DNA from 3 places in the Blautia sp. NSJ-175 genome. Region 1 is predicted to be linked to each of the others. Evidence: riboswitches for the same ligand, from Rfam matches in the RefSeq annotation. Region 1 holds a riboswitch; each other region holds the start of a gene.

The links. A riboswitch is a leader RNA that binds a small molecule or an ion and turns the genes downstream of it on or off. The one in region 1 is predicted to bind ZMP and ZTP.
Region 2: another riboswitch for ZMP and ZTP. It lies ahead of pflB (formate C-acetyltransferase); the one in region 1 lies ahead of MUB35_RS22915 (IMP cyclohydrolase).
Region 3: another riboswitch for ZMP and ZTP. It lies ahead of MUB35_RS02310 (formate--tetrahydrofolate ligase); the one in region 1 lies ahead of MUB35_RS22915 (IMP cyclohydrolase).

The regions. Positions count from the first base shown of each region.
Region 1 covers NZ_JALIFQ010000019.1:2,791-12,904, reverse strand. Annotated here, with positions in the region: gene MUB35_RS22945 (carbohydrate ABC transporter permease) at 1-430, opposite strand, end outside; gene MUB35_RS22940 (carbohydrate ABC transporter permease) at 464-1,366, opposite strand; gene MUB35_RS22935 (ABC transporter substrate-binding protein) at 1,439-2,731, opposite strand; gene MUB35_RS22930 (LacI family DNA-binding transcriptional regulator) at 2,766-3,767, opposite strand; gene MUB35_RS22925 (NAD(P)-dependent alcohol dehydrogenase) at 4,060-5,109, opposite strand; gene MUB35_RS22920 (phosphoribosylaminoimidazolecarboxamide formyltransferase) at 5,314-6,492, opposite strand; gene MUB35_RS22915 (IMP cyclohydrolase) at 6,520-7,233, opposite strand; ZMP/ZTP riboswitch at 7,325-7,403, opposite strand; gene MUB35_RS22910 (hypothetical protein) at 7,801-7,971, shown strand; gene MUB35_RS22905 (hypothetical protein) at 7,979-8,431, shown strand; gene MUB35_RS22900 (class I SAM-dependent rRNA methyltransferase) at 8,515-9,714, opposite strand; gene MUB35_RS22895 (hypothetical protein) at 9,736-10,114, opposite strand, start outside.
Region 2 covers NZ_JALIFQ010000006.1:303,197-313,310, forward strand. Annotated here, with positions in the region: gene thiM (hydroxyethylthiazole kinase) at 1-459, shown strand, start outside; gene thiE (thiamine phosphate synthase) at 446-1,105, shown strand; gene MUB35_RS12240 (HAD family hydrolase) at 1,102-1,752, shown strand; gene thiD (bifunctional hydroxymethylpyrimidine kinase/phosphomethylpyrimidine kinase) at 1,749-2,558, shown strand; ZMP/ZTP riboswitch at 2,650-2,729, shown strand; gene pflB (formate C-acetyltransferase) at 2,822-5,074, shown strand; gene pflA (pyruvate formate-lyase-activating protein) at 5,061-5,828, shown strand; gene MUB35_RS12260 (putative manganese transporter) at 5,988-6,884, shown strand; gene MUB35_RS12265 (hypothetical protein) at 6,957-7,547, opposite strand; gene MUB35_RS12270 (cold-shock protein) at 7,870-8,070, opposite strand; gene MUB35_RS12275 (FadR/GntR family transcriptional regulator) at 8,361-9,044, opposite strand; gene MUB35_RS12280 (sodium:solute symporter family protein) at 9,311-10,114, shown strand, end outside.
Region 3 covers NZ_JALIFQ010000001.1:499,022-509,135, reverse strand. Annotated here, with positions in the region: gene MUB35_RS02315 (formate/nitrite transporter family protein) at 1-489, opposite strand, end outside; gene MUB35_RS02310 (formate--tetrahydrofolate ligase) at 592-2,277, opposite strand; ZMP/ZTP riboswitch at 2,390-2,476, opposite strand; gene MUB35_RS02305 (carbohydrate kinase family protein) at 2,569-3,537, opposite strand; gene dltA (D-alanine--poly(phosphoribitol) ligase subunit DltA) at 3,908-5,452, shown strand; gene dltB (D-alanyl-lipoteichoic acid biosynthesis protein DltB) at 5,449-6,621, shown strand; gene dltC (D-alanine--poly(phosphoribitol) ligase subunit DltC) at 6,661-6,891, shown strand; gene dltD (D-alanyl-lipoteichoic acid biosynthesis protein DltD) at 6,917-8,071, shown strand; gene MUB35_RS02280 (hypothetical protein) at 8,146-8,331, opposite strand; gene MUB35_RS02275 (response regulator) at 8,337-9,038, opposite strand; gene MUB35_RS02270 (sensor histidine kinase) at 9,031-10,114, opposite strand, start outside.

The sequences.
Region 1 (10,114 bases):
ATATCTTCGGAAGCCACAGGGCCGTCACGGTGTCGGCCAGATGCAGCTTCACCATAATGTCATAATTGGGCACCAGAAATATCTGTCCCGGAACCATTAAGAGCGCCAAAAGCACGATAAAGATCACATCCCTGCCCGGAAAATGCAGCCTGGCAAACGCATAGGCGGCCATGGAGCAGATCAGCAGCTCTATCCCTATGGTAAATAAAAGAACTAAAAACGTATTCACATAAAAATCAAAAAACGGAAATTTATCTACCACTTCCCGGTAACTTCCCACGGTAAAAACTTCCGGAAAAATCGTAGGCGGTATCTGAATGCTCTCCTCGTATGACTTAAAGGAAGTCAAGATCATCCATAGAAACGGACCCACCGTCACAACCGCACACAGAATAAGCAGCAGATACACCGGCCATTTTCTTTTTTTCATCATTCCATTCTCCTTTCCGCGTCCTGCTGCGCATCAATCATCATAGAATACCAGTTTTTTCTGGCATATCATCTGCACCGCAGTAATTGCCAGAATCAGGAGAAACAGCATCAGGCTGATCGCCGCCCCATAGCCCTTATGGAACTTTACAAAGGACTGCTCAAAGAAATAAGTGACCAGAGACCTGGATGCCTCCGTTCCGCTGCTTCCCTGGGGAATCATCAGATAGATAAAATCAAAGATCTGAAAAACATTTATGACTGTTGTGACGCACACAAAGAAAATGGATGGGGACAGCAGCGGCAGTGTGATCTTAAAAAACCTCTGCACTCCATTTGCCCCGTCAATTTCAGCGGCTTCCCTGTAGCATACCGGAATCCCCTGCAGTCCGGCCAGCAGCACGATCACCTGATATGCCACGCTGGCCCAGATAAATACTATGGAAATAGAAAACAACACGATCCGGGAATCCGACAGCCAGGCCACCGGCTCCACGCCGAATTTTCCCAGTATCTCATTGAAAATACCGAATTTATAATTCATCAGCCACTTCCATAAGAGTCCGATCGCAGCCGGCAGCGTTACGGCCGGCAGGAAGATACAGACCCGGAAGGCTCCGATCCCCTTTACCTTGGAATTGAGCAGAACAGCCAATAACACAGCCAGTATCACCACCAGCGGCACGCAGATGACCACATACAGGATGGTATTGATAAACGCCTGATAAAATGCGTCATCCTGGAATAGCTTCACATAATTCTCCATGCCCACAAACTTAGGTATTCCGAAACTGGACTTGTTTGTAAAGCTGTAATAAACGTTCTGAAAAAACGCCCCAATAAAAAACACGATCACCCCTGCCATCAGCGGCGCGATCATCAGGTATCCTGTTATTATCTCCCGGCGCCTCAGGGAACCCTTTTTCTGTCTTTTCATCAAACACCCTCTCCTGTCGTTTTAAAAACGGAAGTGCTGCAGATTCGTCCTGTGCAGCACTTCCATCCCGTTTTATGATTCACTGTCCAATGCGCTCTGTGTTGCTTCCTGCATCTGTTTACATCCCTCTTCCGGAGTCAGTTCCTTTGCAAAAATCTTTGCTGAGATTTCATTTACAGTGGGAAGCCATTCTGCCACGCTGGATGATGTCGGGAAGGGGAATCCTGTCTCAGCCACATCGAATATGACATTTACATTTACATCTACATGCTCTGCTTTGTAATACTGCTGTGCGCTGATCAGTGCAGGGACATCAATCTTCGCCTCTGCCTGCATCTTATTGGACTCTTCTCCTGCCAGATATTTCACCAGTTTCCACGCTGCATCTTTATCTTTGCTGCTGGAATTGACTGCATATCCAAGGCCGCCGATGACACTCTGATTTCCGCTTTCCTTTGCGGGCATGGCAATGGTTCCCACCTGCTCTGCAAAGCTTGCTTCGTCAATGACTGCTGTTTTCCAGGAGCCCATGAAAAGGATGGCCCCCTTCTGGGACAGGAACAGATCTGTTCCCTTCGTATCGGAGAGCACTTCACTTCCCGGCATCAGGCCTTCATCCATCAGTGATACCATATCTGTATATGCTTTTACGGTTCCCTCCTGGTCAAAACCTGCTTTCTTCATATCATCACTCAAAACATAACCGCCTGACTGGTTGATAAAATTAAAGAAAGACGGCTGTGGATCCAGTTCCATCAAAATCGGGTATTCATCGGAGCCTGCTTCTTCAATCTTAGCTTTTAACTGTCCTGCCAGATTCTTCATATCCTCCCAGGTCCACCCTGCCTGTGGTTCCTCCACACCGTATTTTTCAAAAATACCTTTGTTGTAGAAGACCTGTACAGTGTCCATTCCCTTCGGCATACAGTATTGCACATCATTGTAATTGTAAGCATCTTTTACAACACTTACATAGTCATCCATATTTACCTTATCCTTCTCAATGTATTCGTCCAGGGGTTCCAGAACACCGGCCTCTGCGTATTTGGGAAGATATGTATTCATCCAGAAAACATCTGCTGCACTGTCGGAGCCCATGGCTGCATCCAGCTTTGTCCAATACTGTGACCACGGCGTCAGCTGCAGTTCCACATCAATATCAGGATTTTCTGTCTCGAATTTCTCTACGATCTCATCAAACACCGGTTTCTGCACTTCATCCCAGAGTGCAAATGAGATTTTTGTCTTCTCTGAGCTGTTATCCTTTTTTGCCTCGTCTTTACCTGCATCTGCCTGGGAGTTTCCGCAGGCTGCCAGAGAACCTGCCATTAAGAGTGTCAGCATCATACACATTCCTTTTTTCATTTTGTACCTCCATACCTTTCATCTTTCCGTATTTTTATTTCCTGTTTACAGTTTCCTTTGATATTGCTTTACTTTTCTGGTTGACAACACAGGTTTCTCCCTGTTCCAGCCGATAGGGCAGTGTGATCTCTATATTTTCTTCCTTTTTCTGATTCTGGAACGTATCCAGTGTCTGTTCTATCATTTTTTTAATAGGCTGGCTGATGGTAGTCAGTTTCGGTGTCACCTGTCTGGATAAGCTGATTCCGTCAAATCCCATCACAGATACGTCCTCCGGAACTTTCAGTCCCACCTCAGACAGCGCACTGATCACACCCAGGGCTGCTTCATCGCTGAAAGCAAAGGCAGCCGTAAAAGTGATCCCTTCTCTGATGGCCTGTGCAGTCATCCGGTAACCGCTGTCATATGTCAGCTCACCATATTTCACCTTATTCTCATCAAACTCCAGACCGAATTCCTCAAAAGCTCTTTTGCATCCTGTAATACGCTGAAATCCGGAACTGATGCTTTTCGGATAATCGGATAAGATCAAAATCTGTTCGTGCTGCAGGTTAAGCAGATATCTGGCTCCCTCATGGGCGGCTGCCAAATCATTGATATGGATCATCTTACATCTCTTGTCAGCACTGATCGCACCGAACATGACCGTCTTGATATTCTTGGCTGCTATGTAATTCAGCATATCCTGGTCTGCATTTTCCTCCAGATAGATAACTCCCGTAATATCCAGCTCTTTAAAAAATTGTTTGTATGCCTCCCCCTGTTCCGTAACAGGGATAAATACCATCCTGTATCCGTATCTCGGCACGGCCTCCAGCAGCTCTCTCAGCACCTCGCTGAAATACGCCAGCTTCAGGTTCGGAATCAGAACAGCTATGACACCGGGGTTTTTCTGCTTATACACAGGTGTATATGCAAGCTCCCGGACAGCCTCCTCAATCCGCTTTGCCGCCTCTGTTGTCACAATGTTCTTCCCGTGAAAATATCTTGAAACAGTGGCCGGTGATACTCCTGCTCTTTTCGCCACATCTCTTATGGTTGCCCCATTTACATCACCTCTCTTTTGTGCACTTTACAATGTTTTCCAGTATTTTCTACCCTTCCCTTGTGCTTTTCAACCAACTTTATGAGACTTATTATAGAAACAGCCATGTAAAATGTCAATATTGTTTCATTTGTTTCACTTTTGTTTCATGAGTTTCATATGATTTCTTTCAATTTACTAATAAAATCCCTCTTTTTCTGTCCCGCCTCCCTGATTTCCCGGCACAGAAAAAGCCTCACCGGCATTTCGCTGCCAGTGAGGCTCTCCTCTTCTATCTAATTATTTATTCATGAATCTTAATAACTGCTTTCACAATATCCGCCTTGTTGTTCATAGAGAACTCCATAGCCTTGTCCGCTTCATCCAGCGGGAATTCATCTGTCACAATACCTTTCAGATTGATCTTGCCGTCCGCAACTGCCTGGATTGCCATAGGATAGATATGACGATAGCGGAATACGGTCTTAAAGGTCAGCTCCTTATCAAGGGCAATGCTCATAGGCAGGGTCACTTCCCCTGTCCTGCTGTATCCCACGAACACAATGGTAGAGCCTTTTCTTGCCATAAGGATCGCCTGTCTGGAGGTCACTTCCGCGCCTGCAGTCTCGATCACCACATCGGTTCCTCTGCCGCCGGTCAGCTCTTTGACCTTAGCCACAACATCCTCTTTTGCACCGTTGATGACGCCTGTGGCACCCAGCTCCATGGCTTTTTCCAGACGTTTATCCATCACGTCCACAACATAAACTTCGCTGACACCTCTGGCCTTTAAAGCCATCATGGAGACCAGACCGATACAGCCTGCGCCCATGACAACAGCCTTCTGGCCCAGATGAGCATCTCCCTGGATCGCAGCATGGAATCCGACTGCCAGAGGCTCGATCAGAGCGCCCTCCAGAGTGCTGACATTGTCCGGCAGCTTGAAGCAGAGATTTGCCTCATGGGCAACGTATTCCTGGAACACACCGTCAACCGGCGGAGTTGCAAAGAATACCACGTCCGGGCAGAGATTATACTTGCCTTCCTTGCAGAATTCACACTGTCCACAGGTTTTTCCCGGCTCCAGTGCCACACGGTCACCAACCTGCAGATGCTTAACATCCTTACCGACTTCCACTACAACTCCGCCCGGCTCATGGCCCAGTACGAAAGGCGGTTTTACCACGTAATCCCCGATTGCCCCTGTCTCATAATAGTGCAGGTCAGAACCGCAGATTCCCACATAATCCAGCTTTACCAAAACCTCGTCGTCCTTTGGCTGGGGGATGGGTCTTTCTTCAAAATCCATCTTCTGGATATCCGTCATTATTGCTACTTTCATCATGCCTTCCATCTCTTGTTTTCCTCCTCTTATGAATGTACATTATGTGACTTCATTATAAGTCAGAAACGTATATATCACAAGTGAAATTCATGTCTTTTTCCTTCAAATTTCTTTGAATTTTTTTATTCCGATTTCTTCCATAATAAAAAAAGAGGCAGGGATAAAACCGGAAATTCCGGTCTTATCTCTGCCCCAAAGCGGAGGCGAAATCAATTAGTGATGGAACAGACGAATGCCTGTAAATGCCATCGCCATATTGTACTTATTGCAGCACTCAATGACTGCGTCATCGCGTACGGAGCCGCCCGGCTCTGCGATGTATTTTACGCCGCTCTTGTAAGCGCGCTCGATATTGTCTGAGAACGGGAAGAAAGCATCAGAACCTAATGTAACATCTGTCAGCTTGTCCAGCCATGCGCGTTTTTCCTCACGTGTGAACACTTCCGGTTTCTCTTTGAAGATTTTTTCCCATGCCCCGTCAGCCAGAACATCCATATATTCCTCACCGATGTAAACATCAATGGCATTGTCTCTGTCAGCACGGCGGATACCGTCGATAAACGGCAGATCCAGTACCTTCGGGCACTGTCTCAGCCACCAGTTATCAGCCTTCTGGCCTGCCAGACGGGTACAGTGTACACGTGACTGCTGGCCTGCGCCGATACCGATCGCCTGTCCGTCTTTTACGAAACAGACGGAATTTGACTGTGTATATTTCAGTGTGATCAGAGAGATCTTCAGGTCCATCAGCGCATTTGCAGGAATCTCTTTATTCTCTGTCACAATATTGGAAAGCAGCTCATCATCAATGGAAAGCTCCTGTCTTCCCTGTTCAAATGTGATGCCGAATACCTCTTTATGCTCCAGCGGAGCCGGCTGGTAATCCGGGTCGATCTTGATCACATTGTAGTTGCCGTTCTTTTTCTGTTTCAGGATTTCCAGTGCCTCATCGGTATATCCGGGAGCGATAACACCGTCGGAAACCTCTCTCTTGATCAGCATTGCTGTGTCTTTATCACACACATCAGACAGGGAGATAAAATCTCCGAAGGAGGACATTCTGTCAGCGCCCCTTGCTCTCGCATAGGCACATGCCAGCGGTGATAACTCGCCCATATCGTCTACCCAGTAGATTTTTTTCAGCACATCTGTCATAGGAAGTCCCACTGCCGCGCCTGCCGGAGACACATGTTTAAAGGAAGTCGCTGCCGGAAGCCCTGTGGCTTTTTTCAGCTCTTTCACCAACTGCCAGCCATTAAAAGCATCCAGGAAATTAATATATCCCGGCTTGCCGCTTAAAACTTCGATCGGAAGCTCGCTGCCGTCAGCCACATAGATTCTGGAAGGTTTCTGGTTCGGATTACATCCGTACTTTAACGCTAATTCTTTCATATTCCGATTCTCCTTTATGCTTTTCTATTATTTATTTTTATTCACGATCCTGGTTTCATACTCACCGGTTGCGATATCTATATAACGTACAAACAGAGATACCTTATTGTCCTCATTCAGGCTCTCCCACACATCTTTTGTGAATGCATCGATATCATTGGGAACTCCCACCAGCTTCGGTTCTCCCTCAAAACTCGGCAGCGGATTGCCGTCATGCATATAAGTATGAATGAAATGTCCCTCTCCGTTAACCGGGTTTTCATAGGTAAATGTATAACGGCAGCAGCTCTCAGGATTGCCGTTATTGCTCTTTAAAATAGACATGGCATAGTGGTATATGCCGTTCTCCACCTGCATGATACCGGAGATTCTCGGTGTATAATTAGGGCCGTCCGGCTCAAATTCACGAGTTCTCAGGGACTGCTCAAAGGAGATTCCCTTTTCCATACCTTCATAGACAGTGTCTGTCTGGTCACCGTTGGTGACAATCGTCTTATTTCCGATCACACGTACCGGTGCATATATAATCAGGCTGGGATCAGTCAGCTTAGACGGGTCAAATGCCTGGGTGCGGATACCCTCTCCCTCTTCAACGAACACACGGTTTCTGCTGTTCTCACTTCTGCCCATGATAAAATATGCAGTAACTGCCTTTGTTCCATCCTCAGACTTACCAATAACAATTCCCCTGCCCGGGTACGCATTTTCTCTCAATTCATTTTCAAGTGATAACATTTTCATGAATTCCTTCTCCTTCTCATTTTGACCATAATAAACTGCTGCCGACCAACCGACAACTTTTCATAACAACAAAAAAAGCCCACACTCTGAACATACTTGCCCAGACGGTCGGCTTCCAACACTTATACTCCCTGTGGTTCATTCCACTTCCGTCAGTCATATAAGCAATTTAAACATTATCACGGAATTCTCCCCTTGTCAACGCTTTTTGACAATTTTTATCAAAAACCTTTCACTCCCATGTTATCCATATCCTGCAGCCGCTCCTTCCCATGATCAGCCCGGGGAATAAACTCTCCCCGGACAGAATGATTTATAGGACTATAATTTTATTGCGGCAGGACAGATGGTGTGTTAAAATAGAAAAAAGCATATTTTCTAAAAATATATCTAATTTTGGATCCATCCCAGGATTCAGAATATCTTAGAACATTTCATAACAGCAGGCCACTGCCATCCGGCCTGTCCCTTCGGAAAATTCGTGCTTTTATCACCTTTATCAGCAGGGGTTTTCGGAAGAGTGTAAAACCTCCTGCAAGTGACAATTAAATAAAAAGGAGGTTTTACATGGAAGAACAGAGACCACATGTACTGCAGTGGCATCCGGCCTTTTATGCCGGGATACAAATTGAACTGGAGACTGAAGCGAATACTCTGCTTTTTGAGAATGAACATCAGCTTGGAACCAAGCCAAAGGAAATTGATGTATTGATCATCAAAAAGGAAAAGGGGCGATAAAATACCCATGCAGCTCATCTTGACAAAAGAACTGTCAGAAACCCAGAACCTGTGGCTGAAAAGCCTGACTGATGAACTGGAAGAAATCGAAACCGTAAAGCATTTACTTGAGCAATACGGAAAGCATAAAGGAAATATCCTGTATAAATCGGTAATGAATTTAATTGTCCGTGCCAATCAGGAAAAATTCAAGGAGGTGAAAACAATGTGTGAAGCACTGGAAGAATTGATGAAAGACGAGATGGAGGCAAAAAGGACAGAAGGAAAGGCTGATGCCGTTTTGGAACTGCTGCTTTCCCTGGGCAGCGTATCTGAACAATTACGAAAAGTAATTATGGAACAGAAAAATACAGCCATTTTAAATACCTGGCTTATATATGCAGCCAGAGCAGAATCCATAGCGGATTTTGAGCAAAAGATCAAAAATGACAGCTTTACCGCAAAAGCAAATCCCCACTAATACACGCTGCGCCTCTCCGCGCCGGTACCAACAGGCCAGCCATATCTGACTGGCCCTCTGCATAGTCTGCTGTCCGTTTCTTTTTATCCCTCACACACCTGAAAAATATAGAATTTCAAATAATAAGACTCCTCCGCGGCCCAAAGAATCGGATGATCCGCTGCCTGTGTCCGGTACTCCACCTGCCGCAGTCTTTTGTGCACATTTCTTGCCGCCTGCCCGATGGTCTGTGTAAACATCTCATAGGACATAAAATGCGAACAGGAACAGGTAGCCAAAAATCCCCCGTCCTTCACAAGCTTCATAGCCCGCAGATTGATTTCCCGATACCCCTTCACAGCGTTCTTTACAGAATTCCGCGATTTGGTAAACGCCGGCGGGTCCAGTATTACCACATCGAACTTCTTCCCCTGCTCCTCCAGCCTGGGAAGCAGCTCAAACACATCCTCACACACAAATTTTACAGTCTCTGACAGCCCGTTCAGCGCAGCATTTTCCCTTGCCTGCTCAACAGCCAGTTCTGAGGCATCCACGCCCAGCACGCTCTTTGCCCCTGCAATCCCTGCATTCAGTGCAAAGGACCCTGTATGCGTGAAACAATCCAGCACCTCTGCATCCCTGCATAATCTCTGGATCGCCAGTCTGTTGTACTTCTGGTCCAGGAAAAATCCGGTCTTCTGTCCGTCTTCCACATCCACCAGATACTTCACGCCGTTCTCGCAGATCTCCACCTTTGTATCAAAGGGTTCCCCGATAAATCCTTTTACCAGCTCCATCCCTTCCTGTCTTCGCACCTTGGCGTCACTCCGTTCATAAACACCGCGGATCACCACACCGTCCCGGGCCATCTCCTCCTTCAGAAGTTCCAATATCTTCCCCTTCAGCCTGTCAATCCCAAGCGCCAGTGACTGTACCACCAGCACATCAGAAAATTTATCCACAACAAGTCCCGGCAGAAAATCCGCCTCACCGAAGATCACACGGCAGCTGCTTGTATCCACTGTTTTTTTCCTGTATTCCCAGGCATCCCTCACCCGTTTCCTCAGAAATTCCTCATCTATTTCCTGCTCTGACTTCCTTGTCATCATACGGATTCTGATTTTGGAGTTGGTATTGATAAATCCTCTGCCCAGGGGATAGCCGTCAAAATCGTGAACGATCACCATATCCCCATTCTCAAAGCTTCCCAGAATACTGGCGATCTCATTGTCATATACCCACGGACCTCCCGCTTTCAGGGAACGTCCCTCCCCCTTCTTCAGTGTCGCAATTGCAAGACTCATGTGTGTCTTCCTCCATTTTCTCTATTTTTTCTGTCCCAGCACAATATAAGCGATTCCGCAGAACAGGCCGCCTACCGGGAATAGGACCCAGCTCACCTGCCAGGCATTCTGTAAAAAACTCCAGAGCAGATAAACTGCCGTTGTCACGATCATGATACAGGCCGACCATTTGGCAGCCAGCGGCATATGGCTTTCCTCATCCAGCATACGCAGCTGCTCCGGTGTCAGACGCTCACGGTACAGCGGATCATGCTCTTTATTGTACTCCTCTATATTATATTTGCTTTTTGCAAGGCCTGTATGGACCAGAAGCATAACACCCACACTGACCATGAGAAGCATCACAAAGCTGTAAAATGCGGATGCCTCCACCCCAAAAGGCGCAGGCAGAAACTTCTGC
Region 2 (10,114 bases), on a different contig from region 1:
ATCAAGACCATTTCCGGAGGCAGAAACAGCTCCAAAGGTGTGGATGCCGACGCAGCGGATGCTGTGACAGAGGAGAATCTGGAAAAGACCATAGCGCTGGCCAGAGACTTTTCAGGAAGGACAGGAGCTGTGATCGCCATAAGCGGCGCAGTGGATATTGTGACAGATACAAAAAACACATACATAATCAGAAACGGGCATCCCGTCATGGCAAAGATCACTGGCTGCGGATGTATGTTAAGCTCCCTCACCGCAGCCTATCTGGCTGCCAATCCTGACAGAAAGCTGGAGGCCGTGGCTGCTGCTGTCATCACCATGGGCCTGTGCGGGGAGAAGGCATATGAGAAAATGGCAGAGGAGAACAGCGGCAACGCAGGCTGCAGGAATCACCTGATCGATGAAGTATATAAACTGACCGGCCGGGAGCTGGAGAGAGGAGCAAAATATGAATTGCGTTGAGAAGAGAGAGTTGGTGAGGCGTGCCCTGCTTTTGTATGCCATTACGGACCGGTCCTGGGTGGGGGAAATGACACTTTACGAACAGGTTAAGGCGTCCCTGGACGGAGGTATCACGCTTCTGCAGCTCAGGGAAAAGGATATGCCGGATGATGAGTTCCTGCGCGAGGCAAAGGACATGAAGGCGCTGGCGGCCAGCTACCGCGTGCCCTTTATTATCAATGACAATGTGGGTATTGCGCTGGCTGTGGACGCGGACGGGGTACATGTGGGACAAAGCGATATGGAGGCGGGAAGCGCCAGGGAAAAACTGGGCCCTGACAAGATCATAGGCGTCTCTGCAAGAACCGTGGAGCAGGCTTTGCAGGCTGAAAAAATGGGCGCGGATTATCTGGGAGTCGGCGCGGTATTTTCTACCTCTACAAAAGAGGATGCAGATGTGATATCCCGGGAAACACTGCAGGAAATCTGCCGGGCTGTATCCATTCCCGTTGTGGCTATCGGAGGGATCAAGAAAGAGAATCTGATGCAGCTTGCCGGAAGCGGTGCCGCCGGAGTGTCTGTCATATCCGGTATCTACGGACAGCCGGATATCAGAAAAGCCTGTGAGGAGCTGCTGGCTCTGGCGAAGGAGATGACAGAAAAATGAGAGAAATAAAAGGGGCTGTCTTCGATGCGGACGGTACGCTGTTCGACTCTATGGGGCTGTGGGACCGGGCAGGGGAAATCTATCTGAGGCGGAAAGGAATCAGACCCGGGGAGGATACGAAGGAGCAGCTGGAGACCATGACCATGGAGGAATCCGCAGAGTATTTCCGCAGCAGTTACGGGATCCGCCTGGAACGCGATGAGATCATTGACGAATTCAACAGGATGATATATGACTGTTATGAAAAAGTGATTCGGATAAAACCGGGCGTTCTGCAGGTACTGGAGGATTTAAAGAGCCGTAATGTCAGAATGTGCATTGCCACATCTACGGACAGACCTCTGATCGAGGCAGCTCTTAAAAATAATGGGATTGATGGATATTTTACCGGCCTTCTCACCTGTACAGAGGCCGGAGCAGGCAAAAGAAATCCGCGCATTTATGAGCTGGCGATGGGGATTTTAGGTACAAAAAAAGAAGAAACTCTGGTGTTTGAAGATGCATATTTTGCCGCAGAGACAGCAAAAAAATCCGGGTTTACAGTGGCAGTTATACGCGATTTTTATTCGGAAAAGGACAGAGAAAAACTGTTGAAACTGGCAGATATTTATCTTGAAAGCTGGGAAGAATGGGGGAAAAACAGATGAAAAAGGTATTGACGATCGCCGGTTCGGACTGCAGCGGAGGAGCCGGGATACAGGCGGATATTAAGACAATAACCGTTCACAAAATGTACGCCATGAGTGTGATCACAGCTCTCACGGCACAGAATACAACAGGCGTATACGGCATCCGGGAAACAGATGCGGAGTTTGTGGCAAAACAGATGGACTGTGTTTTTACGGATATTCGTCCGGATGCAGTAAAAATCGGTATGATACCCAATGAAAAGATTATTCGTGTGATTGCAGAAAAGCTGAGAACATACCAGGTACAGGATGTAGTTTTAGACCCGGTCATGATTTCCACAAGCGGCAGCAGACTCATGTCCAAAGATGCGCAGGAAGCTCTGAAAGAAGAGCTTTTTCCTCTGGCAGCAGTGGTGACACCAAATCTTATGGAGGCGGAGGCACTCTGCGGATTTTCTGTCAGTACACCGTGTGAGATGGAGCGGGCAGCAGAAAAAATAGCGTGTTACGGTTCCGGCGCTGTCCTTTTAAAAGGCGGACATCTGGCAGATGGAGCTGATGACCTGCTGTATGAGAAAGGAAAATACATCTGGTTCTCTTCAAAGAGGATAGAAAATCCAAATACACACGGAACAGGATGTACACTTTCCTCGGCTATTGCCTGCAATCTTGCCGCCGGATACGCCCTGGAAAGAGCAATTAAGAACGCAAAAAATTATCTGACCGGTGCGCTGCAGGATGGACTTGATCTGGGTGCGGGCAGCGGTCCTTTGAACCACATGTACAGATTACCGCCTTTTGCAAATGGCTATCCATTCCGGTAATAAGTAATCTTTTCTGCAGCAATGTATACTAAAAAGAACATAAAAGTTCTATTCCTTTTATTGACAATTCTTAAAAAAATGCTTTATACTACAAGTGTTATATGACTGGCGGAAGTGGAATGAACCACAGGGAGTATAACGTTGATTTAGCCGACCGTCTGGGCAGAAGCTGTCTGGATAGGACCGGCTTTTTTTAATGAGTCCGGTCACATTACAGTACAGTTTCCGACACAATTATTGTCTTAGAAGGAGGACTTGCAAAGATGAATAACTTCAAACAATGGGATGGATTTAAAGGTAGAATCTGGAAGGAAGAAGTCAACACACGTGACTTTATCCAGCACAACTACGCGCCGTATGAAGGAAACCAGGACTTCCTGGAAGGACCCACAGAAGCTACGGAAAAACTCTGGTCTGCACTTTCAAAACTGCAGAAAGAGGAGCGTGCAAAAGGCGGCGTTCTGGATATGGATACGGAAACCGTATCCTCACTGACTTCCCATGGGCCGGGCTATATCAGTGAAGAATTAAAAGACCTGGAAAAGGTAGTGGGGCTGCAGACCGACAAACCGCTGAAAAGGGCATTTATGCCTTACGGTGGTATCAAAATGGCGGAAGATTCCTGCACATCCAATGGCTACACACCGGCTCCGGAACTTCATAAAATCTTTACAGAATATCACAAAACGCATAATCAGGGTGTTTTCGATGCGTACACACCGGAGATGAAAAAAGCCCGTCATAACAAGATTATCACAGGACTTCCGGATACCTACGGCCGCGGCCGTATTGTAGGTGACTACAGAAGAGTGGCACTTTACGGTATTGATTTCCTGATGGAAAAGAAAAAAGAAGATTACGATAACTGCGGCTGCGGTATCATGACAGATGAGATCATCCGTCAGAGAGAGGAAATCACCATGCAGTACCGCGCTCTGGCCGATATGAAGAAAATGGCTCAAAGCTATGGATACAATATCTCCAAACCGGCCGAGAATGCCAAAGAAGCAGTCCAGTGGCTGTATTTCGGCTATCTGGCAGCCATCAAGACACAGAACGGCGCTGCCATGAGCGTGGGCCGTGTGGGAACCTTCCTGGATATCTATATTCAGAGGGATCTGGAAAATGGCATGCTGACAGAGAAAGAGGCACAGGAACTGGTTGACCATTTTATCATGAAACTGAGAATGGTTAAATTTGCCCGCGTTCCTTCTTACAACCAGCTCTTCTCCGGCGACCCGGTCTGGGCTACCGTGGAGGTGGCAGGTATGGGACAGGACGGCCGTTCCATGGTGACAAAGACGGACTACAGAATCCTTCACACACTGGAGAATATGGGACCTGCGCCGGAACCGAACCTGACGGTCCTCTACTCATCCAGGCTGCCTGAAAACTTCAAGAAATATGCTGCTTATATCTCTGTGGAGACCAGTTCCATCCAGTATGAGAATGATGATGTGATGCGCCCTGTATGGGGAGATGATTACTCCATCTGCTGCTGTGTATCAGCTACACAGACAGGAAAAGAGATGCAGTTCTTCGGTGCCCGGGCAAACCTGGCAAAATGCCTCTTATACGCTGTCAACGGCGGTTTGGATGAGAAGTCAAGAGTGCAGGTTGGACCGGAATACAAACCGATCACCTCCGAATATCTGGAATATGATGAGCTGATCCGCAAATATGAGATCATGATGGACTGGCTGGCAGGACTCTATGTAAATACTCTGAACCTGATCCAGTACATGCATGACAAGTATTACTATGAAGCAGCGGAGATGGCACTGATCGATACCGATGTCCGCAGAACCTTTGCAACAGGAATCGCAGGATTTTCCCATGTGGTGGATTCCCTGTCTGCTGTAAAGTATGCCAAGGTGAAGGTGATACGCGATGAGGAAGGCGTGGCTGTGGATTTCGAGACAGAAGGAGACTTTCCGCGCTACGGAAATGATGATGACCGGGCGGATGATATTGCAGTCTGGCTGCTCCACACATTCCTTGAGAAGCTGAAAAAATACCCCACCTACCGCAATTCCGAGCCCACAACCTCAATCCTGACCATCACATCCAATGTGGTTTACGGCAAGGCTACTGGCGCTCTTCCGGACGGCAGAAAAGCAGGAGAACCCCTTTCACCGGGAGCTAATCCAAGCTACGGTGCTGAGAAAAACGGTCTTCTGGCTTCCTTAAACTCTGTTGCCAAGCTTCCGTATGAGTGGGCACTTGACGGAATTTCCAACACACAGACCATCAATCCGGGCGCCATCGGACATTCCGAGGAGGAGAGGATCAACAATCTGGTCCACATACTGGACGGATACTTTGACCAGGGCGCACACCACTTAAATGTAAATGTGTTTGGCATAGAGAAGCTGGTGGATGCCATGGAACATCCGGAAAAAGAGGAATACGCCAACTTTACCATCCGTGTATCCGGTTATGCGGTGAAATTCATTGACCTGACACGCGAGCAGCAGCTTGATGTGATTGCCCGCTCCGCACATGAGCGCATTTAGTTTGAGAAAAGGCTCCATCCATTCCATAGAAAGCTTCGGTTCCGTGGATGGACCGGGTGTCCGGTTTGTGATCTTTTTGCAGGGGTGCAAAATGCGCTGCCAGTTCTGCCACAATCCGGATACCTGGAGCACCAGTTCCATGGATATGATGTCAGCAGATGAGCTTTTAGGGCAGGCACTGCGCTATAAAGCATACTGGGGAGACAAGGGCGGAATCACTGTCAGCGGCGGGGAACCGCTGCTGCAGATGGATTTCCTGCTGGAGCTTTTTACCAAGGCAAAGGAGAATGGCGTGCATACGGTTCTGGATACATCCGGGAATCCGTTTTCCAGGCACGAGCCGTTTTTCCATAAATTCAACCGCCTTATGGAAGTCACGGATTTACTGCTTCTTGACATAAAAGAGATCGACAGCAAAAAGCATAAGATCCTGACAGGATGCAGCAACGAAAATATCCTGGATATGGCCGGATATCTGGCAGAGATCCGGAAGCCTGTATGGATTCGCCATGTTCTTGTGCCGGAGCGGAACGATTATGACGAAGACCTGATACGGCTGGACGCGTTTGTTAAAAGCCTGGGCAATGTACAGCGTTTTGAGGTACTGCCGTATCACACACTGGGGATTTTCAAATGGCAGGATATGCGTATTCCCTACCCCCTGCAGGGAATCGAACCGCCCACAAAAGAGCGGGTGGAGAATGCAAACAGACTGCTTCATACAAGTGAATATACAGGTTATCAAAACGCATAAAAAGAGCGGCAGCGGAAAGACACGGGATTTCTGCTGCCGCTGCCTGTTTTTAGGTATATCTGTAAAATATAGTAATCCGGCGTTGAGTTTGTCCCGGTTTTATGCTATGATTAGAAACTGGCACAGTGATGAACTCTGATGCGGAAGGGAGCTGTATGAATGGTACTTGACGTGATTTTGGATGCTTTGCTGGATACGGCGAAGCTGATTCCTTTCCTTTTCCTGACTTATCTGGTCATGGAATACCTGGAACATAAGACAAAAAATAAATCGAAACAGATTATGCGAAAGTCGGGACATTTTGGTCCCCTTATAGGCGGCATTGTGGGGGCGTTTCCCCAGTGCGGATTTTCCGCTGCCGCTGCCAGTCTTTACTCCGGCGGGGTTATATCCGCAGGAACACTGCTGGCTATCTTTCTCTCCACTTCAGATGAGATGCTGCCCATCTTTATCTCCGAATCCGTGGCTGCAGGCACAATCCTGCGTATTCTGGGACTGAAGATCGTACTGGGAGCTGTCTCGGGATTTGCCATTGACATATTATGGCGGTTCGGCGGCAGGAAGAGAAGAGAGCGGGAAGAATACAGACATATACACAGGGACCACCATGAAAAAGAGATCCATGATCTGTGTGAATCCGAACACTGCCACTGTGAGAACGGCAGTATCATCAAATCTGCTTTTCTCCACACCCTGCAGATCACGGTTTTCATATTCCTGGTTTCCCTGGGGATCGGTTTCTGCGTGGAGCTGGTGGGCAGCCATAATATCGGTTACTTTATCAGCAGCAAACCCATGATCGGTGTGTTACTGGCTGCACTGGTGGGCCTTATTCCCAACTGCGCCTCCTCTGTGGTCATCACACAGCTCTACCTGACAGGAATCCTGGGAGCAGGACAGATGATGGCAGGACTTCTGGTGGGAGCCGGAGTGGGCGTTCTGGTGCTTTGCAGAACGAACAAAGGAATGAAAGAGAATCTGGGACTCATTGGAATCCTTTATGGGACAGGTGTGTTCTGGGGGATTCTCATAGAGATGCTGGGAATTGTATTATAATGAAAAAGGCGAGCAGTAAAAAGCTGACATTTCTGTATGAGATGCCAGCTTTTTTTGTGTCCATAAGATTTCCTATATCACCTGTATCCGGAAGGCAGTGGTCTGAGGCGGAATACTGGCCGTCTGGAAATTGGCATGGTTGATCCTGACCATCTGCCCGGGGCGGAGCGCCCGAAGGCTGATGGGATTTCCAAACCGGTTCAGAATAACAGTATCGTCCGTGACTGTGAACCGGATCTGGCTGTTGATATCATTGGGATTTCCCGTAAAGAGGAACCTGTTTCTCAGGTCAATGGAAGCAATCCGTCCATCCGTGGTATTGGTCTGCGGGCGGGGATTTCTCCTGACAAGAAGGAGAAACGCATTGGCCTGGGGCGGGATACTTCGCGTCATCCGTGAGGAAAATACGGCATTTATCCACATACCCTGCCGAAGCTGACAGGCGTCAACACGCTGTCCGAACATATTCAGAATCACAGTGTTTCTGCCTATATTCAGACGTAAGGTCTGTATGGAAGTGGTCTGATTTGCCTCGGGAACGGCATAGGAGATAAGGATATGACCGATCGAATTATTAAAACAGAATACCTCTTCAATCAATGCATTATCTATGCGCATAATATTGCCCTGCTGAATGATTGTACCGCGGGGGTCATTGTTCATAATATGTGTACCTGAACATTATTTGTTGGTTTATTATATGCAGATCGTTTGATATTGTTATTGCATAAAAGTTTGGATAGGGGATGGAAAATACGGATGGGGGAGTTTTGGAAAATAAGAATTTTGTCAGCAGAAAATTTATATATAAATGAATCGTGAAATTCAGTTAATTTAGGTTGAGCCAGCAAGGAATACAAAATAAACCCCGCCGACTTAGCTGTAACATCAATCATAGCTCTGACTAATTGATATACAGATTACGAATACCTGCTGTTGTGGATCACAGCCAGGTATTCATAAGACAGTGCAGTGATATTCTGGTTTAAGCAGCACACACATTAACGGCCTGCATGCCGCGGTTTCCTCTGGTCAAATCATAAGTCACGGCCTGGCCGTCCTCAAGAGATTTGTAACCGTCACAATTAATTCCTGAGAAATGTACGAACACATCAGATCCGTCTTCCCCTGTAATAAATCCGAAACCTTTTTCTGAGTTAAACCATTTTACTGTACCTTTATTCATGAAAGATACCTCCTAATTTTTATATGCATTTTACAAAACAAAAAACGCATATAACAGTAAATCATGAATAAAAGAATGACTTACGGATATATGCGAAATCAAGGCTTTATCAAAACACTTATTACAGATTAACATAGAAAATGGGGAATGTCAAGCAGAAAATGAAATGTCTTTACCAATATTTTCGTCATGTATTTATACCATGTGGTTTCAGGTGCCGCTGTTCACAATGCTGTGTATCGCAGCTTGTGAACAGTTATGCCGCTGCGATACACAGCGGAGAAGACTCTTTATGTGAAAGTCTGGATGTGATAATCCAGAAATCTTTCCGCCATAGTATAATCTCTTTTTTTTATGGCATTTAGAATCATTTCATGTTCCTGATAAATAGAATCTACCTTTGCACTGTCTTTTCCGTTAGACGTAAGCCTCTGTATGATGGTTTCCAGATGATTGACGGCAAGAGCAGAGATGGCATTAAAAATGGAAATAAAAAAAGGATTTCCGGATAAACAAACGATAGCCTTATGAAAATCAATATCTTTTAAAGTCCTTTCATGGACAGAGGATGAATCGGCATAGGCAGATAATTTTTCATCCAGAGAAAGGATTTCCTCTTCGGAAGAGGAAGCGATCACGCTTTTGACTGCCCCAAGTTCTATCCATTTACGAAATTCCATGAATTCATCAAGAGCTCCATCATTCAATATGAGCATAATAGAAAGTACATCTGTCAGGGAACTTTCCGCGTTATTTACAATATAATTTCCCTCCCCATGGCGTTTCTCTACAATCCCGATCATTTCCATTGCCCGAAGGGCTTCACGGACAGATGTTCTGCTCAGATGAAAGAGAGTGGTCATATTTCGTTCAGAGGGAAGTTTATCCCCGCATTTTAATTCACCGTTTGCAAGCATTTTCTGTAATTCACTGATAATTATCTGATAACCTTTCGGTTCTGATTCTTTTTCCATTTGTTTTCCTCCGACCATTTAACGTAAGATGGCATGAAATACCATTTACCTAATAAAATATCATTTTATAAGAAAAAAATCAATGGTGTTGTGGGAGGGATTGTAAATAATATACAAAAAATACGTGCCAAAAATCTGCATATTTTACAAATAGAGAAAATGATATCTGAAAATTATTGACAACTGGTCGTACCAGTGTATAATGTACTTAATAACTGGTATGACCAGTTCGCGCGCGGGGCTGGTGAACGGAAGGAGGTATTCCTTTGAGTGGTTTGGATATCGGTATTATTGTTTTTTATATGGCAGGTATGCTCTTTATAGGTATATATTCCGGTAAAAAACAGCAGGATTCAGATGATTATTTTGTGGCAGGCAGAAAAGCAGGTGTGTTTTCCATTACATGTCTGTGGCTTTCTTCCTGGATAGGAGGTGCTTCTATTGTGGGGACTGCCGAGAGAGCGTATTCCATGGGGATAACGGCAGTCTGGTATGTGGTTGTCATTGCAGTCAGTCTTGTGATTTTTGCGTTTACGTTTACAGGAACCATAAAAAGGCTGAGTACAAAATTGAACTTACTGACATATCCGGATTTTATTGAAAGCAGATACGATTCCAAAACGAGAATGGTGGCAACCATCTGTACAATTCTGGGTATGATCGGGTTTGTGGCGAGTCAGTTTCTGGCAGGAGGGAGTACATTAAGTGCGCTGACAGGATGGGACACAAAGGTTTCATTGATCGTAGTTGCAGCAGTGATCACATTTTATACTGCTTTCGGGGGTCTCCTTGCGGTCACCTACACGGATTGGGTACAGACCGTAATCTTACTTCTGGGTATTGTGATCCTCGGGGTTCCGCTCAGCATTATGCATATGGACGGCGGTATATCAGCGATTCAGTCATTGCCGGATTCCTATATGAATCTCGGAGCATGGGGGTGGCCAAGTATCATCGCACTGGGATTAACGACCTTGTTTTCCTTCTATACAAATATGGATGGATATACCCGGTGTATAGCGGCAAAAGATGTGAAGACATCCAGAAGAGGCTCTCTGCTGGCTGCTGCG
Region 3 (10,114 bases), on a different contig from region 1:
ATTACAGAAAATACCCCTTACCAGAAGCTGTACCGGTGTCAGTGACATCTTTGCAGCTGCTACCTGTGCGAAATAAGCACCTATATCACCTTTCGGCACTCCGGTGAGCTGGAATCCTGCTACACCCAGCAAAGAGCCGAGAATATTCCCCACATAACACAATATCCATGCTTTGACCGTCTTGCCCCAGGGAATACATCCATTGAAAGATGCACTTCCGAGAACCATATTGTTGCCTGTAAACAGCTCGGCACCCGCCATGATAACAAGGCTCAAAGCTGCGGCAAATGCAAAAGCCTGCACTGCTTTCAGCATTGGTGACCCTGCTGCATTCAGAGGTGTTCCCAGCGTAAATGTCACAAAACTTCCAAAGGCAATGAAAAGCCCTGCGGTGATGGAAGATACCATATATCCGAAGGTATTGTTCTCCATGAAGTTTATCTTTCCTTTTGCCGCGTTGCAGACTGCATTGAATTCATCAAAATACATACATTTTCCCCCGCTTCTTTAGCTAAATTATGTATACAAAATTCAGGTACGGCTTAACCGTACCTGAATTGTCCTATATTTAGTTTTCAATATGAATTTTGCTTAGAACAGACCGGAAATCTTTCCTGTCTCGTCAACATCGATTCTCTCTGCAGCCGGAACTTTCGGCAGACCGGGCATGGTCATGATCTCTCCGGTAAGAGCAACAATGAAGCCGGCACCTGCGGAAATCTTCAGGTTACGAACTGTTACTTCAAAGTCTTTCGGTGCGCCCAGTTTTGTCTGGTCATCTGTCAGGCTGTACTGTGTCTTAGCCACACAGATCGGGCAGTTTCCATATCCAAGAGCTTCTAACTGAGCAGCCTGTTTCTGCGCATTTGCAGTCAGAACAGCTTTCTTGCCGCCGTAGATCTTCTGAACGATCTGGTTTAACTTGTCCTCAATGCTTCCTTCCAGTTCATAGGAGAAAGTAAAGTCATTCGGTTCTTCCACAAGACGTACCACTTCTTTAGCCAGTGCAACGCCGCCTTCGCCGCCTTTTGCCCAAACTTCGGAAAGTGCAACATTAACGCCCAGTTCTTTACATTTTGCTTCTACCAGGTCAAGCTCTGCCTTGGTATCTGTCGGGAATGCGTTGATTGCAACAACACACGGCAGTTTGTAAACGTTTGTGATATTGCTTACATGTTTCAGTAAGTTCGGGAGACCTTTTTCCAGTGCTTCCAGGTTCTCGTTGTTCAGTTCTGCTTTCGGCACGCCGCCGTTGTATTTCAGGGCACGTACAGTAGCTACGATAACAACTGCGCTCGGTGTCAGGCCAGCCATACGGCATTTGATATCCAGGAATTTCTCTGCGCCTAAGTCAGCACCGAATCCTGCTTCTGTGATAGCATAATCGCCTAATTTCAGTGCCATCTTGGTAGCGATCACAGAGTTACATCCGTGAGCGATATTAGCGAATGGTCCGCCGTGAACGATTGCTGGTACATGCTCCAGAGTCTGAACCAGGTTCGGTTTCAGAGCGTCTTTCAGCAGTGCGCACATAGCACCTTCTGCATGTAAGTCATGAGCTGTAACAGGTTTCTGCTCGGAAACCTTACCATATGTATAACCAACGATGATTCTTCCCAGTCTTTCCTTCAGGTCTGTAATGTCTTTTGCCAGACACAGAACAGCCATGATCTCGGAAGCAACTGTGATATCGTATCCGTCTTCTCTCGGACAGCCGTTTGTCTTTCCGCCCAGACCATCAACTACGAAACGAAGCTGGCGGTCATTCATGTCAACACATCTTCTCCAGGTAATCTTTCTTGGGTCAATGTTCAGGTCGTTGCCCTGATAAATATGATTATCCAGCATTGCTGCCAGCAGATTGTTTGCCGCACCGATTGCGTGGAAGTCACCTGTAAAATGCAGGTTGATATCTTCCATTGGAACTACCTGTGCATAACCGCCGCCTGCAGCACCGCCCTTTACACCGAATACCGGTCCCAGGGATGGCTCACGGAGCGCTACCATTACATTTTTACCTAATTTCTGAAGGCCATCAGCCAGACCTACGGTTGTGGTTGTCTTTCCTTCTCCGGCAGGTGTCGGGTTGATAGCTGTAACCAGAACCAGTTTTCCGTTCGGTTTATCAGATTCTTTTAACAGATTGTAGTCAATTTTAGCTTTGTACTTACCGTACTGCTCCAGATATTTATCATCAATACCTGCTTTTTCTGCAATCTTGGTAATTGGCTCCATTGTGCACTCCTGTGCGATTTCGATGTCTGTTTTGAATCCCATGTTAATACCCTCCTTTTCATGGCAATAGTCTTGTTTTCTGCATGATTCCGCCGATGTCTGCATATGAATGCTTTTGAAAAAAAAGGGCAACATTTGTCAATTACACAATTACAAACGTTGCCCAGACGGTCGGCTCTCACTTACATTTTGATTTCACTGTGGTGCTCCACATTGTAATCCGTCAGAAATCAAAACTATTATTTTGTTATGTCTATAATTTATCACAATTTCCGATTACTGTCAATGCTGTATTATATTAAAAATTCACAACAACATTTCGACAATTTTACTCTATTTTCCGGCGATAAACGTTAATACTTCTTCTTTTTTGGGCATAACACGGAGTGCCCCTTTCTTTGTAGTGATAAGAGAGGAAGCTCCGTTGGAGAATTCCAGCATTTCATAGAGCTGGTCCTCTGTAAGACCCTCAATTCCGTGCTCCAGCACATAATTCAGTGCGCATGCACCGAAGGTATCGCCTGCTCCTGTTGTCTCAATAGTATTCTCCTGCAGGAACGGTGCGTGGAATACTTCCCTGCCCTCATGGAACGCTGTGCTTCCCTCTTTTCCCATGGTCACGTTCATCAGCTTCAGATTCGGATACCGGGATAGCAGCATATGGGCGCCTTCCTTCACATCTTTCGTCCCGGTCATGAATTCCAGCTCTTCCTCGGAAATCTTCAGGAGGTCACATTTTGAAAGACCGTATGCGATCTGTTCTTTTGCAAGCTCCATGCTGCTCCACAGCGGAGGGCGCAGGTTCGGGTCAAAAGAGATGAGAAGTCCCGCTTCTCTAGCAATATCAATAGCCTTTGCAGTCGCCCGGCGCACACCCTCATGGGTCATGGACAGGGTGCCGAAATGAAAGGCTCTGGCTGATTTTATGTATTCTTCGTCTATCTGGTCAACGCTCAGCATCATGTCCGCACCGGGATTTCTGTAAAACGCAAAGTCCCTGTCCCCATCCTCAAAAGTATGGACAAACGCCAGTGTTGTGTGGACTTCCTGATCCTCATACAAATGACTGGTATCGATTCCCAGGCTGTTCAGCGTATTTCTCAGGGATGTACCGAACTGGTCTTTGCCCACAACTCCCAGAAAAGATGTCTTTTTTCCAAGATTATTGAGCATAGCCAGCACATTACACGGCGCTCCGCCGGGATTTGCCTCAAAAATGGGGTTGCCCTGTCCGCTCACTCCGTTTTCCGTAAAGTCGATCAAAAGCTCACCAAGCGCGATAACGTCAAAATTCTTGTTCATATATGTTCTCCTTGTCCGTTTTATTCTACTGTGAATTATATTCGTTTTGCCTGCTTTACGCAAGTACCGCGGCACAATTATTCATAAAAAATACATTATATGTAGAATTATTGTAACTGTTCAGTCAGGTCTGCGCATTTACTGCGCTGACCGTGCAAAAGAGTAGTGGCGGCAGGTATTCGCCCCATCGCGAAGCGATTTTTAATAGGCGAATACCCGTAACGATTCAGCTGGCTGAATAGTTACGAATTATTCTTAATGAATCGAAAGGTTTTCTTTAGAATTTCTTTAAAATTGAGCCTGCTAATTCTTTTAAATTCTATGGTGTAATTAAGAAGGTAAGAAAAACGTCGAAATTGAGGTGAATTTTATGAATATATTGAACCAAATATGGGAATATGCCTCCATCTGCCCGGAAAGAACAGCCATCTGCTGCGACGGACAGTCTGTTACTTACGGAGAGCTGGAGTTATATTCTGAGCGTCTGGCCCGTCATATTGAGCAGCAATGCGGACAGAACTATGCCCCCATAGCTGTATACGGCCACAAACATCCCCTGATGCCTGCGGCATTTCTGGCCTGTGTCAAATCAGGCAGGGCTTACTGCCCCATTGACACCTCAGTGCCGGACTCCCGGGTGGAAATGATCCTGGATGCCCTGGATTCCCCGATTCTTCTCTCCCTCTCTCCTCTCCATGCAGACTGCAGGGATAAACGAATCCTTTCCCTGCAGGATATTGATGTCATCGTACATACAGATTTGTCCGGCATGGATAACAGCATGGGCGATACCGTACCCGAACCGGTTTCCGGGGATGATATCTTTTATATCATATTTACTTCCGGAAGCACAGGAACCCCAAAGGGCGTCACGATCACGGAAAGGAATCTCAGCAATTTCCTGGACTGGTCCATCACCCTGGGAACCTCCACCAATGCCAAAAAGGGAAAGGTATTCCTGAATCAGGCCCCCTTTTCCTTTGATCTGTCCGTAATGGATCTGTATACATGCCTTGCGGTGGGCGGAACTCTCTGGTGTCTGACAAAGGATGTGCAGAAGGATTACCAGAAACTGCTGGAATCCCTGAAACGATCGGATGCCGCAATTATGGTTTCCACACCATCCTTTGCCGATGTATGCCTGTCAGACCCGGCTTTTGCACAGACCGCTCTGCCAAACCTTGGCCTGTTTCTGTTCTGCGGGGAAACCCTTGCCAACCGGACAGCCCGCAGGCTTCTGGAGCGTTTCCCCTCTGCAAAAGTCATGAACACCTACGGTCCCACGGAGTCCACCGTGGCTGTCACTCAGGTGGAAATCACACCTGAACTGGCTGCCGGCACTTCCCCTCTGCCTGTGGGCAGGCCAAAACCCGGCACCACACTGCAGATCTGCAGTCCCGACGGCAGCATACTCCCCGATGGAGAGAAAGGGGAAATCATTATACTGGGCAATACCGTAAGCCCCGGCTATTATCAAAACACAATGCAGACAGAAAAGCACTTTTTCACATACATGGAAGACGGAATCCCCGCGCAGGGATACCGCACAGGGGACAAAGGATATCTGAAAGACGGCATGCTCTATTACTGCGGACGCATAGACCTGCAGATCAAGCTGCACGGATACAGAATCGAGCTGGAGGATATAGAGAACAATCTTCTCCGTCTCCCCCAGATAGAAAAAGCTGCCGTACTCCCCAACATAAAAGACGGGCGTGTCAAAAGCATCAGTGCCTATCTGGTCTGCCCCGGCATGACGGCGCCGGAGCGTACTTACGCGGAAATGCTGAAAGAGAGTCTGCGCACCTTCCTTCCGGAATACATGATACCGAAAAAACTCATCTTCATGGACAGGCTTCCCATGACCGGAAATGGCAAGGTTGACAGAAAGGCCCTCGGGAGCGCAGTTCTTTGAGTTTTTATGAAGGGCTTTCCTTCTTTATCTGCCTCTTTTTATTCCTGATTCCTGCCGTCATTCTGGGCATCATGGAAAAAAAGATGGGGCATTATACCCTGGCCGTATCCCTGGTCTTCATAGTACTGGTCTTCGGCCACAGCCCCGGACAGTTCCTCTATCTGCTTCTCTTTTACGGATGGTCCTATCTGGTGGTGTGCGGCTACGCTGCTGTCCGCGCCAAAAACGGCAGGAATGAAAAACAATACTACCTGTTCCTGGCAGCCATGCTGCTGCCCCTTATATTATGTAAACTATCGCCGCTGTTCCATATGAACATATTCGGATTCACCGGCATTTCCTATATGAGTTTCCGCAGCATCCAGATGGTCATAGAGATTTACGACGGAATCATTTTGGAGGTCCCACTCCTGGAATTTTCAGGATTCCTCCTTTTCTTTCCCTCCATCAGCTCCGGTCCCATTGACAGAAGCCGCCGGTTTCACGATGACTGGATGCGCATCCTGCCAAGGGCAGAATATCTGGATATGTTGGCAGAAGGTATCTTCAAACTACTGCTGGGCCTGGTCTACAAGCTGGCGCTGGGCACCCAGCTCTACACCCTTCTCACTATATGTGAGCAGTCCATGGGACGCCGGGACGCCCCCTGGTATTTCGCCGCAGGCTACGCCTGGCTGTACGGCTTCTACCTGTTCTTTGATTTTGCAGGCTATTCCCTCATGGCAGTGGGAACCGCCTATATTCTGGGTGTCAGGCTGCCGGACAACTTCCGCGCTCCATTTCGGAGCCTGGATATAAAAGAGTTCTGGGACCGCTGGCACATTACCCTGTCCCACTGGTTCCGCGATTTCCTCTTTACCCGTTTCATTATGAAATGCTCTAAGAAGAAATGGTTCTCCACCCGTTTAAACAGAGCCTGTGCCGGATTTATTGTCAACATGGGCGTTATGGGACTGTGGCACGGCGTCACGCCATCCTACATACTATACGGACTCTACCACGGCATTCTGCTGTCGGCCACAGAAGTTTACCAGAAAAAATCAGGCTTCTACAAAAAATATAAAAACCGGAAACTATACAAGGCAGTCTCCTGGCTGCTTACCATAAACCTGGTGATATTCGGCTTCTTTATCTTCTCCGGAAAATTCCTGGAGCTTTTAACCGCCTGATATCCCCAATCAATTTTAAAAGAAAAAGGAGAAAACAAAATGGAAGAAAAAATTTTAGATTTATTAGCAGAGATCTGTGAGGATGATATTGTGAAAGAAGACTTAAAAACCGAGCTTTTCCAGTCCGGTCTTCTGGATTCCCTGGGATTTGCCGAATTTCTGGCCGGCCTTGAGGAGGAATGCAGCATCGTCATAGCCCCCTCAGAGGTCACCAGGGAAGAAATGGATACCCCGGAAAAAATCCTCAATCTTGTAAAATCCAAATGCTGACCAGAGAAAGGCAGGCGTAAGAAACATGAAGAGACTGACTGCATTTTTCACGGCCTTTGTGCTGTTCCTTGTCACCGCGGCAGGCATCCACCTGGCTGTCCGTGACAGGAAGATTCCGGACTCCCGGACATTTTCCACCTGGGCCAACGAGACAAAGACACGTTCCCGTGAAACCATAAAACAAAATCTTGGCCCGGACAGCCTTCTGGTATTCGGCTCCTCCGAGTTTATGCACGGGCAGGACACCCCGTACCATCCTTCCTCCATGTTCGCGGACAGTGACTTTGAGCCCATGCTCATAGGTGCCGGCTATTACCAGTCCCTGAGCCATGCCATTGCTTTAAGCGCCGTAGGGGAGGGCCAGAAAAAGGCCGTCCTTTTCCTATCCCCCCAGTGGTTCAGAAAACCCGGCATCCTGCCCCAGGCCTTTGCCTCCCGCTTCTCTGAGAACAACTATCTGGGCATGCTGCAGAACGAAAACCTCTCACCGGAAACAAAACAATACATCATAGACCGCACCCATACGCTTCTGAAAGATGACCCCAAAACCAAAGACCGTTTAAGCACATATGAGCGCGTATGGGTCACCAAAACCGCAACCACAGAGGACACCCTCATAGCCGGCGCCTGGCAGCACTTTCTGAACGAGAAAGAAAAGATCACCGTCCCTCTTCTCTTTGACCTCACCGCAAAAAAGAAAGCGCCGCCGGCCACTGACATATCCATAAACTGGACCAAATGGCTGGCCAAGGCCGAGGAAGACGGCTCCCGCCACCAGGAGAACCAATTCTACATAGACGACAAAAACTACAAAAAGCTGAAACCCCACCTGGCCAAAAAGAAAGGCCGCAACAAAAAAGCGATACACGGCTACGGCTCCTCCCCCGAATACGACGACCTCCGCTGCTTCCTGGATGTATGCCGCGACATGGACATCGAACCTCTTCTGGTCATTCTCCCTGTTAACGGCTATTACTACGACTACACCGGTTTTCCCCGTACTGCCCGGGAAACCTACTACTCCAACATCCGCAGTCTTGCCTCCGCCTACAACGCCGAACTTGCCGATTTCTCAACAGATGAATACACCAAATACTTCTTTGAAGATCAAGTCCACATAGGACGGAAAGGATGGGTTCTGATCAATGAAAGCCTTTACAACTTTTATAAAAAACCTTAAAACCAACCGCAAAGCCCGTTTCCTCCTCCAGGTGCTCTCCTTCTACATCCTCCTCATGCTCCTCTACCTCTACTTCATGACCGCCAACCTCTCCACCGCCCCACCCTTCCTATATTCCCAATTTTGAAGCCGCGGGGCGGCTTCTTTTTTCTTTTTTCTCCAACGCCATCCCTAGCCTCTTTCCCCCACAACCTGAATCCCATGAAAAACACCGCGGCCGGCAGTCTTCTCTCCGGACTGCCGGCCGCGGTGTTTTTCATGCTCACTACTCCCTTTTAATCATCCGATACCCAATCCCAATATGCGTCTGTATATACTTGGGCTCCGATGGCTCCTCCTCAATCTTCTTCCTCAGCGTCGCCATAAACACCCGCAACGAAGGCACATCACTCTGCATCACATTCCCCCATACCTCATTCAGTATAAAGTTATGCGTCAGCACCCTCCCCACATTTTTAGCCAGAAGACACAGCAGCTTATACTCAATCGGCGTCAGATGGACTTCCTCATCCCTGATAAACACACAACCGGATGCATAATCGATCTTCAAATCCCCGTTCACGAAGACCGCGTTGTCCTCCACGCCCCCGCTGCTCTGATACATAGCCCTGCGAAGGCTTGCCCGCAGCCTTGCCAGCAGCTCCTCCACACTGAAAGGTTTCGTCAGATAATCATCTGCCCCCGCATCCAGTGCGCTTACCTTATCCGCGTCCTCGCTCCTGGCACTTACCACGATGATTGGTACATTTGACCAGGACCGCACTTTTTTTATCAGGTCCACACCGTCCATATCCGGCAGCCCCAGGTCCAGTATGATCACATCCGGCCTCTGGGATACCGCCTCCATCAGGGCCTGTGCCCCGTTTTTAGCCATATGGTATCGGTATTCCTGCATATCCAGTGTGGTTCCCATCAGATTTCTGACAGCCTTGTCATCTTCCACAATAAGTATCAATGGTTTATTCATGTATCACTACCTCCTCTGCCGGCAATGTGAAATAGAAAACGCTTCCCCGGGGGCTGTTGTCCCTTACCCCGATCTCTCCGCCGTGTGCATTTATAATGGCTTTACAGAGTGCAAGACCAAGTCCCAGCCCGCGCCTGCCATCCCCTTTCTGATTCTCTGCCGTATAAAACATCTGAAACAGCTTATTTTTATCCGCATCCGCCACCCCGTTTCCGTTGTCCGCGATTTCCGTCCACACAAATCCATCCTTCTGGAACACATGAACCTTAATCTCTGACCCGGCCGGTGTATATTTGATGGCATTGTCTATGATATTGATAAACACCTGCACGATCAGCCTGGTATCCATCCTGGCCATCAGGAATTCGTCCTCCTGCTTCACTGTGATCTTGTGTTCTCCGCTCTTTCTGTCCAGGTGGTGCATGGCCTCGTTGATCACATCGTCCAGAAGTTCTGTCTGCCGCTTCAGGTTCATGGTCCCATTCTCAATCCTTGTGACAGAGAGCAGATTCTCCACCAGGTTGATAAGCCAGATGGCATCGTCATAAATATCCCCGTAAATCTTATGCCTCTGGCTCTCCTCCATCTGGGCGCTGCCGTTTAAAAGCACACTGGCATTTCCGGAAATACCTGTCAGCGGAGTACGCAGGTCATGGGAAATAGCCCGCAGCAGATTGGCCCGCAGCCGCTCCTGTCTGGCGTTCATCTCCACTTCCTTTTTCTCCTCATCCAGCTTCTGCTTTTCAAGTGCCAGGGCACATTCATTCAACATGGCAAGCAGCAGGCTTCTCTCAAAAGCTGTGAGTTCCTCAGCCCCCATAACAATACCTGCCACTGCCAGAGCTTCCTTCCTGCCTCTCACAGCCAGGTACAGACATTTTGCATCGGGCAGCGTATCTGTTGTGGCACCCGCATGCTTATTATTCTGATACACCCAGGATACCACTTCCTGTTCCTTCTCATTGAGATACTGCCCGGCATCCGACATATCCTGTTTTTCCATTCTGGGAACCAGATTTCCCTTCTCATCGGGCATATAGAAGATAACCGTCCGGCCCAGCATTTTCTCCATCTGC